DNA from 2 places in the Croceicoccus marinus genome. Region 1 is predicted to be linked to the other one. Evidence: predicted binding sites of a transcription regulator. Region 1 holds the regulator's gene; the other holds the start of a gene.

Evidence for each region. The regulator LexA, encoded in region 1, represses DNA repair genes until DNA is damaged. The targets are predictions, from matches to a motif close to GTTCCNCNCTTGTTCT.
Region 2: A9D14_RS10730 (DNA-methyltransferase) is a predicted target of LexA. The motif match lies at 2,391-2,406, and genes of this name have one in related genera.

The regions. Positions count from the first base shown of each region.
Region 1 covers NZ_CP019602.1:1,122,590-1,126,515, forward strand. The annotation lists gene A9D14_RS05385 (ComEC/Rec2 family competence protein) at 1-1,636, shown strand, start outside; gene lexA (transcriptional repressor LexA) at 1,654-2,346, opposite strand; gene A9D14_RS05395 (molybdopterin molybdotransferase MoeA) at 2,447-3,655, opposite strand; gene moaC (cyclic pyranopterin monophosphate synthase MoaC) at 3,652-3,926, opposite strand, start outside.
Region 2 covers NZ_CP019602.1:2,240,975-2,244,900, reverse strand. The annotation lists gene A9D14_RS10735 (BstXI family restriction endonuclease) at 312-1,274, shown strand; gene A9D14_RS10730 (DNA-methyltransferase) at 1,260-2,381, opposite strand; gene A9D14_RS10725 (hypothetical protein) at 2,850-3,254, shown strand; gene A9D14_RS10720 (hypothetical protein) at 3,352-3,729, shown strand; gene A9D14_RS10715 (hypothetical protein) at 3,726-3,926, shown strand, end outside.

The sequences.
Region 1 (3,926 bases):
ACCGGCGGAGATGGACGACCCGGCGCTGGTGGCAGGATCGAAGTTCCGCGCCAAGATCCGCCTGACCCCGCCCCAGCGTGCGGCGGTGCCGGGCGGCTATGACTTTGCGCAGTCGGCCTGGTTCGACGGGCTTGCTGCATCGGGATCGGTTCTGGAACCCCCCATCGTTACTGGCCTCGCGGGCGGGGCAAGCGGCTGGCGCAGCGAGCTTGCCGCCCATGTCCGGCAGCAGGTCGGGCAGTATGGCGGCGCGGCATCGGCTGCGATCGCAGCGACGCTGATCACCGGCGACCGCGGCGCCATCCCCGAAGCCGACGCGCAGGCGATGCGCGATTCCGGATTGGCGCATATGCTGTCCATCAGCGGGCTTCACGTGGGTGCGATCGTGGCGATTGCGTGGCTTCTGGTGGTCAGGGTGGGCGCTTTGTTCCCCTGGCTTGCCCTGCGAGTGCGGCTCCCGTTGGCGGCAGCGGGGTCGGGCGCGCTGGCGGGGATCGGTTATACGCTGATGACAGGAGCCGCGCTGCCGACGGTGCGGGCCTGTCTGGCTGCGCTGCTGGTCGTGGCCGCGCTGTCTCTCGGGCGGCAGGCGCTGTCACTCAGGCTGATCGCGCTGGCCGCGATGACGGTGATGCTGTTCTGGCCCGAAGCGGTCATCGGCCCCTCGTTCCAGCTGAGCTTTGCCGCGGTGACGGCTATCGTCGCATTCCACAACAGCCGCTTGGTCGAGTGGCTGAAGGAGCAGCGGGGCGAGGGACAACTGGCGCGCTGGGCCCATGCCGGCCTGCTGCTGTTCCTGACGGGCCTGATCGTCGAGGCTGCGCTGAGCCCGCTGGTCCTGTTCCATTTCCAGCGGTCGAGCCTCTATGGATCGCTTGCCAATGTCGTCGCGATTCCGCTGATGACGGCGGTAACCCTGCCTGCGCTGACCGCGGGGCTGGTCTTCGATTTGCTGGGGGTTGGAGCGCCCCTTTGGTGGCTTTCGGCAAAGTCGCTCGACCTGACACTGGGTATTGCACACACGACGTCCTCGCTTCCCGGGTCGGTGCTGCAATTGCCGCAGGTCTCGCTTGTGGCGGCGCTGGCATGCGTCGCGGGCGCGTTCTGGCTGGCGCTGTGGTCGGGGCGGTTTCGGCTGTGGGGACTGCTGCCGCTGTCAATCGGAGTGTCCGCGCTCTTCCTTGCGCGCCCGGCCGACCTGCTGATCGAACAGAGCGGACGAAATGCCGCCATGCTGTCGGATGACGGCGAATTATACCTTCTGCGCACCAGCACGAGTTTCGCAGCGGACGCGATGGTGGAGGCGATGGGCAAGACGCCGAAGGACGGTGAACCGTTCAGCGAATTTCCCGAATGGCCCGGGGCGCGCTGCAACGGCGATTTCTGTCAGCTTCAGGCGCAGGGCAGGACCCTGCTTGTCGCCCAGCGACCCGTGGACGTACCATATGGCCCGCTGGTCGCCGCCTGCGCGCGGGCCGATATCGTGATTTCCAGCAGGCGGCTCCCCGCGGATTGCCGGCCGTCCATGTTGAAGGCCGACGGCAGCCTGCTGTCGCGCCGCGGCGGGCTGGCCGTCGATCTGGAAAGCGGCTCCTACCGGGCGGTCAGGCCCGAAGGCGACAGCCACGGATGGTAGGCCGCGGGGTGCGGCGTTCAGTGATAGCGGCGCAGCAGTCCGGCAAGCCGGCCCTGGACCTGCACTTCCGACGGATCGTAGGTCTGCGCCTCATACGACGCATTCGCAGGATCGAGCCGGACCATGCCGTTCACGCGGCGGAGGTATTTCAGCGTCGCTTCCTCACCGCGGACCAGCGCAACGATGATCTCGCCGTCTCGCGCCGTGTCGGTGCGGCGCACCAGCGCATAATCGCCATCGAAGATGCCGGCCTCGATCATGGAATCGCCGGAAACTTCCAGCGCATAATACTCCCCGCTTCCCAGCAAGGCAGCGGGAACGGGCAGCATCCGCGAATCCTCCAGCGCCTCGATCGGGACGCCGGCGGCGATGCGGCCATGCAGCGGAATTTCAATCACGTCGCTCGATACGCCGGGCTGCGGGGCAAGGCGCTTGAATTCGACGACATTGTCGGGTTTGGCCGGCGCGGATTTCGCCCGGGCGGTGCCGGTCACATCGTCCGGCTGGCGGATCACCTCAAGCGCGCGGGCACGGTTCGGCAAGCGGCGGATGAAGCCGCGTTCCTCCAGCGCCGAGATCAGGCGATGCACGCCCGACTTCGACTTCAAGTCGAGGGCTTCCTTCATTTCCTCGAACGAGGGGGAAATTCCGCTATCCTCAAGCCGTTGCTGGATGAAGATCAGCAATTCGTGCTGTTTGCGCGTAAGCATGGCCGTATCCTGTTCCGCCTTGCGCCCAGCGGCGCGAACGAATACGGAACAATTAAGCAACATCGGAACACGCGTCAACCCATGTTAACGCAATAATGCGTCAGTTTCTGTTGCGCGGCGCCAGCGGAATGACCCGAACGACATCGCCGGTTTTCACTTCCGCCGTTTCCGCAGGGCGCAGGATCAGCGCATCGGCTTCGGCCAGAGGCGTCAGTGCAGCGCTGTCCTGCAAAGCCAGCGGCATCACGCCCAGATCGGTGAACGCTGCGCGCAGGAATTCCGTCCTTTTCCCGGTCGCTGGCAGATCCCCCAGGCAGAACGCGGGCTGCATCGCGGGCAAGGGCGACCGGTCGCCCATCAGCGCGCGGGCGATCGGCTGCGCGAAGAGATGCGCGGTCACGAAACTGGAGACCGGATTGCCGGGCAGGCCGATAACCAGCTGTCTACCGAGACGAGCGACCAGGATCGGCTTGCCAGGCTTGATCGCGACGCGCCAGAAGTCGATCTTGGCGCCCATCTCCTCCAGCACCGGCAAGACGAGGTCGTGATCGCCCACCGATGCGCCGCCGCTGGTGACGATCATGTGCGCGTTCTTCGCCTGCTCGAAAGCGGCGCGCAGCGCGTCGCGGCGGTCGGGTACGGGGCCATGGCTTTCGATTTCGCAGCCGAGGTCGGTGAACAATGCGCCCAGCATGGCGCCATTGCTGGCGGGGATCGCGCCGGGAGGCAGGTCCTCGCCCGCGGGTCTCAATTCGTCGCCACCCTCGATCACCGCGACGCTGGCTTTTTCATGCACTGAAAGCCTGCCGTGTCCCGCCGTGATCGCCAGCGCCAGCCGAGCGGGCGTCAACCTTTCCCCAGCGCGCGCAATGATGTCGCCCTGCGCGAAGTCGAGCCCGCGGGGGCGGATATGCCGGCCGAGCGGTTCGGGAGGATCGCCGTCGAAGAACAGCCTGCTTCCTTCGGCGCGGCAGTCTTCCTGCACGGCGACCATGTCGGCACCGCCCGGAACGACCGCGCCGGTCGCGATGCGAACGGCCTGCCGGGGTCCGACCGTGCCCTGGAACGGGTGTCCTGCGGCGCTTTCGCCGACGATGTCCCAAGGGCCTGGCATGTCGACTTGCCGCAGGGCATAGCCATCCATCGCCGACATCGGATCGGGCGGCTGAGATCGCAGCGCCGCGACATCACTGGCGAGCCACCGACCGGCTGCCTCTCCGATCGGCAATTCCACGGCGGGCAGCGGCTGCGCCATCGCGAGAAGGCGTCGCTGCGCTTCCTCGAGCCCCAGCAGCCAGCTTGCCGTCAAAGCTCCAGATCCTCATGCCCCGCGGCGCGCCAGCGGCCCGACTTGCCGCCATCCTTGGCGATCAGTCGGATCCCGCCGATGACCATGCCCTTGTCGAGCGCCTTGGCCATGTCATAGATCGTGATCAGCGCCACCGAGACGGCAGTGATCGCTTCCATCTCGACCCCCGTCTTCGCCTCGATAGAGGCAGTGGCGGTGGCATGGATCGAGCCATGCTCGAAGGTGAAATCGACGTTTACCGCGTCGATGGGCAGCGGATGGCACAAAGGGA
Region 2 (3,926 bases), 1.1 Mb from region 1:
CATAACCTTAGCGCGTCAGCGTTTGCTGGCGACAGTTCGTTCGACTTGGGAGCGTGCTGGGTTGCGGCTGGGTGTGCTTTGGGCAAGGAGGCGTGCCGCGCATGGCCGAAACATCTGCCTTTCGCCGGATTTGCACTGTTAGGAAATTGTCGGCTACCATCATTCCTTTCTCTAAATTAATGATTTACATGGGTTTGACGCTATTCGGCTGTGATGAGCGTCTGCGCTCGTAAGCCCATCACAAGGGCAATCGAATTGGCTTGACGGCGGAAAGCCCGTCTATCAGTGACCCTTCACAAAGAAGAGGGACCATGGCACGGCCACCGAAGCTACCGAAGCTACTTGAGCGTAAGATATACAAGACCGGACAAACGCGTGGCGCAGATGATGACCAGATTTGGCAGAATCGAGTTGGCCGGAACAGCACTGTACTCATTCCTCTTGCTGTTTGGCGCGCGCATCAGACAGTGCGCCAGCTGAACTACGAGAACGGTTACATTATTCTCGTGCCCCCGCCCGAGTATTTTGAAGGAGGCGGGGCTGCAGTCTTGAAGGCTGAAGGCATTCAAGTAGGACAAAATGCTCTTGTCTTCTATGAACTGCGCGCACACTGGAACCGATGGTCCCCTGCGGACCACGGATTGACGGCTCCAAACTCTCGTACCGCGCCTCTAGGAGGACAGTATGTTGCTCGCATCGCCAACACTACTGCTGCCGGTGACCAGAGGATCAATCATGGCTACACAACCACTGGTCTGAAGGGGGCAGGCATTCGACTCTACGAGTACGCACCGACCGACGTAATTTATAGCGCTAGGGTACAGCTGGAGGCGCTGTTTTGGCTCGCTGAGGATTCTATTCAAACCTGCGTCGAAGTAGGAATGGACGAGCAAGATGTTGGGATGCGACGAAAAACTGTTCTCGCTGATGCCGCAAGTCGCGGTCTCCTTGACTTTAACGCGCTGCGCGAAGCCCGAACAGTCGATCATGACCAGAAGCTTGTTTGTCCTCTATGCTTGGAGCGGCTTAGTAGTCTAGGCTTCATGAGTAGAATGGAGCAAGCCGCTGGACGTGAACGTCACGATCTTACCGTTACTGAGATTAATCTATTTCACATCAAAGAACTTGCGTTCGGCCTTTTTAATCATCGGCCGTACAACCTCGGCTGGGGCCACCATCACTGCAACGTCGTGTGCAAAGACAGTGGAATTGGCGAAACCTTGGACTGGATGAAAGAAGTCTTGAAGCGAAATCAGGAGCTATTGGGAGAATAAGGGCAATATCGCTTCGAACGATGTGGCACCCTGCAAATCGCTCCCCTTTGCACGCTGTAGCAGCATATCTGATTTCTCTCCGATGAATTGTGCAGCGTAAGTCACCCACCGATGTTCTATTTCGATACCGATAGCACGACGGTCAAGACTGACAGCTGCCGCAAGCGTACTTCCCGAACCCGCAAAGCAGTCGAGAACTACGTCACCCTCATAGCTGCTAGTTCGAATGATGTGACGCAACATATCCTGCGGTTTTTCGGCAGGGTGCTTTCCACGATACTGCCGTACATTCATAAAGTCCCAAACGTCCACCCAGGGTTCTTTTGGGTCAACGTTGAAAGCACGGATTACATCTTCGTACCTCGGCATTAGCCTTATTTCGCCCGTACTCCTTAAAGCATCACAAATTTTCCCGTATTGGTCGCGGCTCGGAATGTTGCGCCCGGTCTCCCAGTTTGACACGGCACCACCGTTGTTCACTTTGCCATATGCACCGGTCATCTCTGTGAGTTGGTTCGACGTTAGACCACACTGCTTCCGACACGCTTTTAAGAAATGACCAAACGGCGCGCGCTTTAGGTTCCCATCTGCCGCTGGAGTGGCAAAAATTATGCGTTCGGAATGTGGATACCAACGACGCAGTGAAGTCTTCTTCATCTTTTGTCGCCAACCATCATACCCAGGCTCATTTGGCTTGGTCCAAGTGATTAGTGATTGAAGATTATAGTCTTCGCTAAGCGCAACGCATAGAAATGGAGCCATATCGGACGAGCAAAAAAGATATAATGATCCATTAGGCCTTAGAATTCGCTTCCACTCCCTTCCAAGCGCCTTGATCCAGTCTACGAAATGGTCATCGTGGTCAAAATCAGAATCGCCGTAGATATTGGCCTTCTTGGTGCTGTGATAAGGCGGATCCACCAGGACAAGATCAACTGACCCGCTTGGAATTCTCGGGAGGCACTCCAGAGCGTCTCCACACGAGAGCGAGAGTTCGTCGTTGCTGAATGCTTCGCTATGGCTGAGCGAGCCTCTTATACGCTGAAAGGCATGCTCACGATTAGCTGGATAGACTTCATCGCGAGACTTTGGAATCTGGAAAGACAAGGCGCTTGTGTTCCTGTTTGGTTCTGATCGAACGATAACCAGGACGTGCCGAGATTGCACTAAAAAAGCACCAGCAATCCCCCGCAAATTAACGATTGGCTTGCAAGGAATATCAAACCCAAGATCCTTGCAAAGGTATTTCGGATCGATCCCGAATGCCTCGAGGTAGGATGGCCGAACATGGGGCAGGCGAACCTTCAGGCCTCTAGAAGCAATTGGTACCCGTTCAGTTACGTCAGAACCGTATAACCGCCGCCCTTCAGCGTTGGGGGTCGATCAAAGGGATCATCAAGCCGTCATTCCAGTTACTCGCAGAGGCTGGTAACTGATGATGGCAATTTGTTAAGGCGCTGCTGCTGCGGGAACCGGAGTATCTTATATGAAGTGACGGTTCCTGCCGCCCCTTCCACCCACCAAGCCCTCGGCCCGCGCCGGGGGCTTTTTTGATTCCAGCAAGAGGAAAATCCCATGCATTACATCCGCACGGCGGAGGCGATGGCGCGCGTCCTGGATACGCAGCTTGAGCCCAAGCTTCACACCATCCTGATCGAACATCAGGAACGGCTGGCGGCCTACTACGGCTTTCGCTTCGAAGAACTGGCCGAGTTCCTGATCGTGGAGCGCGGAGACACGCTGGCTGAAACAGAAGACTCCTACAGCAGGCGGCTGGTCGAGCACGACGCCTTTATCATGCCGGTCGAGTTGGCAATTCGGCACAGCAGATGGATTGAAGTGATCTTCATCCTGTCGGACGACGGTTTCGGTTTGGTCCTGCTGGTTGAGACCGGCGAGGGCGCGGATCCCTTGCTGCTTTCTGCCTGCCAGCATGCTCTGCTCGAACACGAAAACTTCGATCCCGGCCATGACGGCTGATCCAGCTTTGTTCCGGTAGCTCACCTGCTGACCGGCTCTTCAATTGCAAACCCAACCAGCGCCTCACGGGCGCTTTTTTTATGGAAGGAATACACGCATGCTTTCCTTACCCGATGCTGCGGCCATCGAAGCCGCATTGCGCCAGCCGCTTTCTGCCGACCTTCACATGATGCTTGCAGCACGCCTGCAGCATAGCAGGGCGCAGGGCCTTGGCGATCTGACGTACATCGTTGTTATCGAATGCGGAGATGCAGAGGCAGCCGTCAAGCAGGTGCTAGGCTGGTCGCCACTGATGCATCCGATCGACGGGACGCGATATGACGACAGTGGCTTTCAACCCTACTGGGCATGGCTGAGCGATCTTGGCGGCTGGTACGAACTGATCCACCCGATCGGCAACGACGGCTTTGCCTATATTCTGCTGATCGAGCAAGGCGACGGCCCCTTTGCCGCGATGTGCGGGGGCCACCTATGATGCGGGTCATCGGCTATATCGTCGCTGCCTGTATCGCCATCGCTGCCTTCAAGTTGGCGATTGTGGTGGGCGCGATCGTTCTCGCAATCATGTTCCTCTTCTCGATCATCACGCGTCCGGCAGAAACCTTCACTTGGATGCTGGGCTTTACCGTGCTGGGCATGATGAATGCGTATCCCCTTGCAGGGCTCATCGTC